One region of the Methylobacterium sp. J-001 genome, then DNA from elsewhere that is predicted to be linked to it. Evidence: predicted binding sites of a transcription regulator. Region 1 holds the regulator's gene; the other holds the start of a gene.

Evidence for each region. Region 1 encodes PhoB, which activates phosphate uptake and scavenging genes when phosphate is short. Its sites were predicted from a motif close to TGTCATNNANCTGTCAT; they were not measured.
Region 2: the regulator PhoB is predicted to act here: its motif matches at 1,441-1,457, upstream of MKK65_RS07490 (inorganic phosphate transporter).

Annotation. Positions count from the first base shown of each region.
Region 1 covers NZ_JAKSYN010000115.1:72,990-77,408, forward strand. Annotated here, with positions in the region: gene pstA (phosphate ABC transporter permease PstA) at 1-110, shown strand, start outside; gene pstB (phosphate ABC transporter ATP-binding protein PstB) at 133-948, shown strand; gene phoU (phosphate signaling complex protein PhoU) at 1,266-1,988, shown strand; gene phoB (phosphate regulon transcriptional regulator PhoB) at 2,153-2,848, shown strand; gene MKK65_RS12820 (protein-disulfide reductase DsbD family protein) at 2,866-4,419, opposite strand, start outside.
Region 2 covers NZ_JAKSYN010000067.1:102,713-107,131, reverse strand. Annotated here, with positions in the region: gene MKK65_RS07500 (MHYT domain-containing protein) at 1-493, shown strand, start outside; gene MKK65_RS07495 (nuclear transport factor 2 family protein) at 663-1,046, opposite strand; gene MKK65_RS07490 (inorganic phosphate transporter) at 1,507-3,135, shown strand; gene MKK65_RS07485 (TadE/TadG family type IV pilus assembly protein) at 3,826-4,419, opposite strand, start outside.

The DNA of each region.
Region 1 (4,419 bases):
ATCCGAACTGGCAGAGCCTCGCCTGGGCCGGGGCGCTCCTCATCACCGCGACGATCCTGGTGCTGTCGATCATCGCCCGTCTCGTCATCAAGCCGCAGATGTCGCGCTAAGACCCTTCTCGAGGACACGACGATGAACGCCGCCTCCGCGATCCCCACGGTCGATCTCACCCGCAACCACGCCAACGAGGGTGGTGCGGTCCGGATCGCCGTGAAGGGGCTGAACTTCTACTACGGCAGCTTCCACGGGCTGAAGAACGTGGACATCAACTTCCACGACCGGCAGGTCACGGCCCTGATCGGACCGTCCGGCTGCGGCAAGTCCACCCTGCTGCGCTGCTTCAACCGGATCTACAGCCTCTACCCCGAGCAGCGGGCGGAGGGTCAGATCCTGCTCGACGGCCAGAACGTGCTGGATCCGTCCGTCGATCTGAACGATCTGCGCGCGCGCATCGGCATGGTCTTCCAGAAGCCGACGCCGTTCCCGATGTCGATCTACGACAACGTCGCCTTCGGGCTGCGCCTTTACGAGAAGCTGCCGAAATCCGAACTCGACGGGCGGGTGGAGCAGGCTTTGCGCAAGTCCGCCCTCTGGGACGAGGTGAAGGACAAGCTGCGCCAGCCCGGCACCGGCCTCTCGGGCGGGCAGCAGCAGCGCCTGTGCATCGCCCGCACCGTGGCCCAGAGCCCGGAGGTGATCCTGTTCGACGAGCCGACTTCGGCGCTGGACCCGATTTCCACGGGGCGCATCGAGGAGCTGATCGAGCAGCTGCGCGACGAGTTCACCATCGTGATCGTCACGCATAATATGCAGCAGGCGGCCCGCATCTCGCAGTTCACCGCCTTCATGTATCTGGGTGAATTGATCGAATTCGGCCCCACCAATCGGATGTTCATGAACCCTGTGGAGCAGCGCACCCAGGACTACATCACCGGCCGCTTCGGCTGAAGCATTCGACCGACAATTGAACACGGCTCATACGCAGCGCTGTGAGCCGCCATCAAGATGAGGAGGCGCGCCTGATCGTAAGATCGCCAGGCGCGACTTCGGAACAAGCCTCGTTGATACGGGAACATCGGCGGAGGCTGCCTGCTTGTCGATGCGTGTTGATTTCAGGGTGCGGATCCTGACCTCTCCGCATCATGTTCTCGACTGTGACAGGGACTGGGTACCGGGGAACGCGCCGCGGTATCCGTGATCGTAGCAGCGGGTTTCCGCCAGACCTCGCGGATCAAGGTTTGCGGGACGCCATCGAAGGATCCACCATGCCGGGCCATATCGTCAGCTCCTACGACACCGATCTGGATGACCTGCGCCGCTCGATCTCCGAGATGGGCGGCGTGGCCGAGAAGATGGCCGCCGAGGCAACCGACGCCCTGGTCCGCCGGGACGACACCCTCGCGCAAGCGGTGATCCTCGCCGACAAGCGTCTCGACGCGCTCCAGCGCGACATCGAGGAGCGGGCGGTGCTGCTCATCGCCCGGCGCCAGCCGCTGGCGATCGACCTACGCGAGACCATCTCGGCGATCCGCGTTTCCGGCGACTTGGAGCGGATCGGGGATCTCGCCAAGAACGTCGCCAAACGCGTCGTCGCGATCTCGGATCAGGCGCCCGCGCAGAAGATCGTCCTCGGCGTGCGCCACATGAGCGACCTCGCCGAGGCGCAGCTCAAAGATATCCTCGACGCTTATGCGAGCCGTGACGTCAAAGCGGCCTACGATGTCTGGGAGCGGGACGGGGAGATCGATGCGCTGTACAATTCACTGTTCCGCGAACTCCTGACCTACATGATGGAGGATCCGCGCAATATCTCGTTCTGCACGCATCTCCTGTTTTGCGCCAAGAACGTCGAGCGGATCGGAGACCACACCACCAATATCGCCGAGACGATCCACTATCTCGCAACCGGTGAGACGCTGGCCGGAGAGCGCCCGAAGAACGACGCGTCGAACTACGCGACGGTCGGTCCCGCCGCCACGGCCCCGTAACGCGGGGACCATGCAGCACACGATGCGGCCTGGGGGCAGAATGCGATGAGTGGCGCACGCGGGTTGAGGGATCGCGGCGTCTGTCGCACCATCTGCCTGCGCGCGCCATCCAACGCGGACGAGCCGTCCGGTGCCGTCTACGGAACAGGTTATCGAACGTGAGCATGCAAGTCCTGATCGTCGAGGACGAGGAGGCCCTGACCACCCTGCTGCGGTACAACCTTGAGGCCGAGGGCTTCCTGGTGGATTCAGCCGCGCGCGGCGACGATGCTGAGCTGCTCCTGGCCGAGCGCACGCCTGATCTCGTCCTGCTCGACTGGATGCTGCCGGGCCTCTCGGGGATCGAGCTGTGTCGCCGCATCCGGGCCCGGCGCGAGACCGAGCGGCTGCCGGTCATCATGCTCACCGCCCGGGGCGAAGAGGGCGATCGTGTCCGCGGCCTCGGTACGGGCGCGGACGATTACATCGTCAAGCCGTTCTCGGTCCCTGAGCTGCTCGCTCGGGTGCGGGCGCTGCTGCGCCGGGCCAAGCCGGCCCATGTCGCGGACCGGCTGGCAGCCGGCGATATCGAGCTCGACCGCACCGGCCACCGGGTCCGCCGCGCCGGCGAGGAGCTTCATCTCGGACCGACCGAGTTCCGCCTGCTCGAATTTCTGATGCTGGCGCCCGGCCGGGTCTTCTCCCGCGAGCAGCTCCTCGATGGTGTCTGGGGGCACGACGTCTATATCGACGAGCGCACCGTGGATGTGCATGTCGGGCGCCTGCGCAAGGCCCTCAATGCTCCGCGGCAGGCCGACCCGATCCGCACGGTGCGGGGCTCGGGCTACGCCTTCGACGAGACATTCTCGCTGGAAGCCTAGCTGCGCTCAGGGACAATTCAGCGGGTCAGAGCCGCGCTCTTGCCCGCGGCCGGCACCGTCTCCAGGGCTGACAGAACCGTCCCCTCGGTGAGGATCTGCGGCAGCACCTGCGGCTCGCCGCTTCCCGCGTAAAGCAGGTAGAGCGGCACGCCGCTGCGCCCGTGCTTCTCCAGGAGGCGGGTGATCTCGGGATTCTGGTTGGTCCAGTCGCCCTTCAGGTAGGTAACACCCCGGTCGGCCATCGCTTGTCGCACCGCCTTCGTCGAGAGCGATGTCGTCTCGTTGACCGCGCAGGTGATGCACCAGGCGGCGGTCATGTTCACGAAGACCGGCCGGCGCTCGTTCACCAGGGCATCGAGGCGGGCCTGGGTGAACGGCTCGACGCCGTTGGCGGCAGCCTGGGCGGGGGCAGCGGCTCGCTCGTGGCCGAGGCTCAGCGTCAGGGCGGCGACCGCCAGGATCGTCAGCACCGCAAGACCCTGAGCGATCCGCCCGGCCCGGGGGGCCGCGGCGTGTCCGTGCTCCCAGGCCCAGGCGGCAAAGCCCACCAGGACGAGGCCGAACAGCCCGGCGAGCAGCCCCTGCGGCCCCACCTGCTGCGCCAGGACCCAGACCAGCCAAGCCACCGTAGCGTAGACCGGGAAGGCCAGGACCTGCTTCAGGGTCTCCATCCACGCGCCCGGACGTGGCAGCGCCCGCAGGGCCGGCGGCCACAGGGTGAGCGCCAGGAACGGTAAGGCGAGGCCCAATCCGAGACTGGCAAACACGGCAAGCGCGACGCCGGCGCTCTGGGTCAGGGCGAAGCCCACTGCCGAACCCATGAACGGCGCCGTGCAGGGCGTCGCCACCAGGGTCGCAAGCACGCCCGTGAAGAACGATCCACTCAGACCGGAGCGCCGGGCCAGCCCGTCGCCAAGGCCGGCGAGCCGGCCGCCGAGATGGACCACGCCGGATAGGCTGAGGCCCATGGCCAGGAGCAGGTAGGCGAGCCCGGCCACCACGGCGGGCGATTGCAGCTGAAAACCCCAGCCGATCGCCGCCCCGCCGCCCTTCAAGGCGAGCAGCAGGCCGGCCAGCCCGAGGAAACTGACCAGCACGCCGGCCGTATAGGCGAGACCGTGCAGCCGCAGGCGGGCGGGACTCTCGCCCGCATGCCGCAGGAGGCCGAGCACCTTGATCGATAGGACCGGGAAGACGCAGGGCATCAGGTTGAGGATCAGGCCGCCGAGGAAGGCGAGCCCTGCCGCGGTAGCGAGGGTCAGGACGTCGAAGGCAGGGGCGGGCGGCGGCGGAGTCGCGGTTTCGGACGCCGTCGCCGGAGCCGGCAGCACCGGCTCGTCGCCATACGCGAAGGCGAGGCGGTGGCTACCGACGCCCGTCGCTTCCTCGACGGTCAGCACGCCGGGCAGGGCGGCCGGTGCCGGCTCAGCCGGATTGCTTCGGGCGAGGGTGAGATGCAGGCCGGATGCGTCGACCGTCATCACCTGGGCGGCGGCATTGTCGATCGCGGTCTCGGAATAGGGGAAGAAGGACGCGCCCTTGATCGTCTCGGGCTTGAGGCCGGTGGCGGC
Region 2 (4,419 bases), on a different contig from region 1:
CTTCGTCGCCGACGCGACGCTCAGTGCCTCGCTCGGAGCCATCGAAGCCGTGCCGAAGCCGGTGGACTGGGTGCGCCTCCGGACGATCCTGGACCAGTTCCGGGCGGCCGACGGCGACGTCCTCGTCGTCGACGACGACGCGGACATGCGCCACCGCCTGCGAACAGCCCTGGAACGCAACGGCTGGAGCGTCCGCGAGGCCGGCGACGGCCAGGAGGCGCTGGAACAGGTCAGGCTCGGCGTCCCGCGCCTCGTCCTCCTCGATCTCACGATGCCGGTGATGGACGGGTTCTCGTTCCTCGACCGCCTGAGGGGATTGCCGGGTTGCGCCGACGTGCCGGTGGTGGTCCTGAGCGCCCGGGACGTCACAGCCGACGAGCGCGACCGGTTGTCGGAGGCCGACCGCGTCTTGCGCAAGGGCGATTCCAGTCTCCAGGATATCGCCACCGAGTTGCGCAAACTCGACAACCGACAAGCCACCAGGTCGACCTAGGTGTTTGATCCCAATCGGCTTTTGCGTCGGTCGTCCGCCTGCGGACCAGCCCGGACGCTCGGATCGCCGTCGGCGCTTCTCTAAAGCAGCCATTCGCCGGCCTGCAGCAATTTCCGCTCATGATGAGAAACGGATTGCGGACTTCCGCCGCGCCTGAGGCATCCGAGATCTAGAACATCCCGTTCGGATTGGCCGAAGCATCAGGCAGGATCTGCAGCACGTCCCAGTGCTCAACGATCCGGCCGTCCTCATCGAGGCGAAATATATCGATGGCCGCATAGTCATGGTTACCCGGCCAGTGCTGAAGGCAGTGCAACACAACCAGATCGCCCTCGGCAATGGCCCGCTTGACCTCAACGCGCTTGCCCGGCCACTCACGCGACATACGCTCGAAATAGGCAACGAATCCGTCCTTGCCCGTAGCTACGTGTGGGTTGTGCTGGATATAAGTGTCGCCGGCATATCGCTCGATGGCCTCGCGCGGACGGCAATCGTTGAACATCAGCTCGTAGAACGCGATCACGTTCGCCTTGTTCTGCGCGAGATCTTGCATGCCGTCTGCGTTCAATGCTGTCAGAGCCATAGGCTCGTGAGGAAAGGGAGTATGTCGCGGGAGAGCAGACAAGCGCTTATGAGCGGACGGTCCGATCCCCTGCAATGGGTAGGAGCAATCCTCGCGTTGATGTCGGTTTCGATGCATCCGCCATCCAAAAGCGGACCGGCCGAAAACCACCCGGAACGGTCATTCCGGAAGCGACCCATGCCAGCTGTACGAGCTACCCTCGACGCTTCCCGAAAGCAGCCATTCGTGAGCCATCCGGTAACGTCGGCTTGGGGTGGTAAGCAGCTCCGGCCGCGGGGTGCCAGGTGTCGGATTTCCTCAACGGGATGAAAATTCCGCTGCTCCGCGACGGTCATCGGGAGGCGGAGAAGTTTTACTCATGGAGCGTCACCCCACCGTCATCACGGAGTTTTAATCCCGGTTCGAGAGCGAATATTTTTCGGAGACCGTAATGGCCGACGCAACATTGACCTCGGCCATACCGGGCGGCTCGATAACTTCCGGGAAGCCCAGCCTCGACCACGGCATCCACCCCGGCGGGGTCATTGCCTTCCTGCTCGTGCTCGTCGCCGGGCTCGGCTACGCGGTCTTCAGCCTGATCGCCGACATGAACGCAGTCCACCAGGAGCCCCTGGCCGTCGGCGCCTTCGTGCTCCTCGGCCTCGCCCTGCTGATCGCGCTCGCCTTCGAGTTCGTGAACGGCTTCCACGACACCGCAAACGCGGTGGCGACCGTGATCTACACCCACTCGATGCCACCCCTGGTGGCGGTGATCTGGTCGGGGACTTTCAACTTCCTCGGCGTGCTGCTGTCGTCGGGCGCAGTAGCCTACGCCATCGTCACCCTGCTGCCGGTCGAGCTCATCCTGCAGGTCGGCTCGGGCGCCGGCTATGCGATGATCTTCTCGCTCCTCATCGCGGCCATCATCTGGAACCTCGGCACCTGGGCGCTCGGCCTGCCGAACTCGTCATCGCACGCGCTGATCGGATCGGTGCTCGGCGTCGGCCTCGCCAATCAGCTCATGGGCGGCCAGGACGGCACCTCGGGCGTCGATTGGAACCAGGCGCTCGGCGTGTTCAAGGCGCTCGCCTTCAGCCCGATCTGCGGCTTCGTCGCGGCCGCACTGCTGCTGCTCGCCCTCAAGTTCACCGTGCGCCGCAAGGACCTGTACGAGGCGCCCAAGGGCGATGCGCCGCCCCCGCTCTGGATCCGCGGCGTCCTGATCCTGACCTGCACCCTGGTGTCGTTCTTCCACGGCGGCAACGACGGCCAGAAGGGCATGGGCCTGATCATGCTCATCCTGATCGGCGCCGCCCCCACGGCGTACGCGCTCAACCGGACCATGAACGCCGACGCAACGCCAGCCTTCGTTCAGACCTCGGATGCCGCCAGCAAGGTGTTCTCGACCTATTCCGGTGGCGGGGCACGGCCCGACGCCGCCCAGGCCCGCAAGACCGTGGCCGACGCGCTGAAGGCGAAGGCGCTCAACAAGCCGGAGGTGTTCGGCGCCCTCTCCGCGCTCTCGACCGACATCGCCGCCTCGGTGAAGGGCTACGGCTCGCTCCAGCAGGTCCCCGCGGGGGCGACCTCGAACGTACGCAACGACATGTACCTCGCCTCCGACGCGATCCGCCTGCTGCCGAAGTCGGGCGCGACCCTGTCCGAGAGCGACGCCAAGACCCTCAAGGGCTACACCGAGCTCCTCAACGAGGGCACCCGCTACATCCCGGGCTGGGTGAAGGTCTGCGTCGCCCTGGCGCTCGGGCTCGGCACCATGGTGGGCTGGAAGCGCATCGTCGTCACCGTCGGCGAGAAGATCGGCAAGACCCATCTCACCTACGCGCAGGGCGCCTCGGCCGAGATCGTGGCCGCCGGCACCATTGGGCTCGCCGAGCTCTACGGCCTGCCGGTCTCGACCACGCACATCCTGTCCTCGGGCGTCGCCGGCACCATGGCCGCCAACGGCTCGGGCCTGCAGATATCAACGGTGCGCAACATGGCGCTGGCTTGGGTGATGACCCTGCCGGCCGCGATCCTGATCGCCGGGACGTTGTTCTTCATCCTGCGCCACCTGTTCTGAGCCGGATGCCGCCGAGGAAATCCGGGCGGCGACCGAAACGCTTGCTGAGCGTGTCGGCACGCTCAACGCACGCGGGACGCGCGTGCCGACACCCGCCCGAACACAGGCGTCCGTTACTTCTTCCCGGGCGGCACGCGTGACGTCTCAGGCGATAAGCCTTTCGCCTCGTGGGCGCCCGTGCCGTGCACGGCATCGCTGCCGATGATACCCCCGCCCACGGAGGAAGCCGGTGGGTTTCCGGTCGCGGCTCCGGCGCCGGTGTCAGGAGTTTGTCGGGTCGTCATGGTTGCCGTCCCAGCTGCGTTCGGTGCGGCTGTCTCTGCGAGCGCAAGGCCCGACCCGGCGGCAACGATAACGGCAGCAACGAAAATTTTGGCCAACATGATGCTCTCCAGCAGGGCTGGCCTCAACGCTTAAAGATCAAGCTAGTTTCGCTGGCGGGTCGGCGGTCGCATCCAGCTAATCAGCAATGTCTGCTTCCGCGCGTGGCCGCTCACAAACGGACCGTCGCAAAACCACCCGGAACGGTCATTCCGGAAGCGCCCCAATCCGGACGCTCGTGTCGTATCGGCGGCCTCCCGTAAGCAGGCATTCGCCGGCTCTGTGGCATAAGATATAAATAAAATAGCAAACCAGAGCCCTATCCGTCCTCAAAGACGGTCGAGACATCATATAAATGCAACCACAATGTCAGTTGCTTAGTCTAACTGAGGCTACGGCTGTTGAAAATAACTGCAGCAGTGCGGCAGTGATATCACCACCTGATGCAACAGGAAAATATAGTCCGTCCGATGCACAGGCCTTGAGAGCAGGACCGATGTTCGCCTCGTATGGCCGAACATAACTATTATAGAAATCGTTGTCATAAATCGGCAAATATTGTGTGTAAATAATGCCAATCCTGACATTGTTGTTCTTTAATAGGTTGCAGGTTGAAGGGCTGAATGGGCCAATGAATCGATTGCTTTGAAACTGGAATCCTGCACTCTGATTTGTGACGCTGCCGCCGGTGTCCTCAACGCCATCAGTAACAAAAAATAGAAATCGGATCGGCGAGGTTGAAGTAGCTCCAGTTCCACTCGCCGGTATAGTAGAATTCATTTTAGCGATAGCTCGCTCAAAATCTGTTTGATTGTCAGTTTGATTATAATACGCGTATGCAATATCGATATTGCTTGCAGCCGACTTTATCGGACCTAGTGTCGGCGTCATCGCCTGTAATCTGGTTTGCGTCGTGGAGTCGTTGAAGGTCCACATTTCCATTTGAAACTGCTGAGACAATGA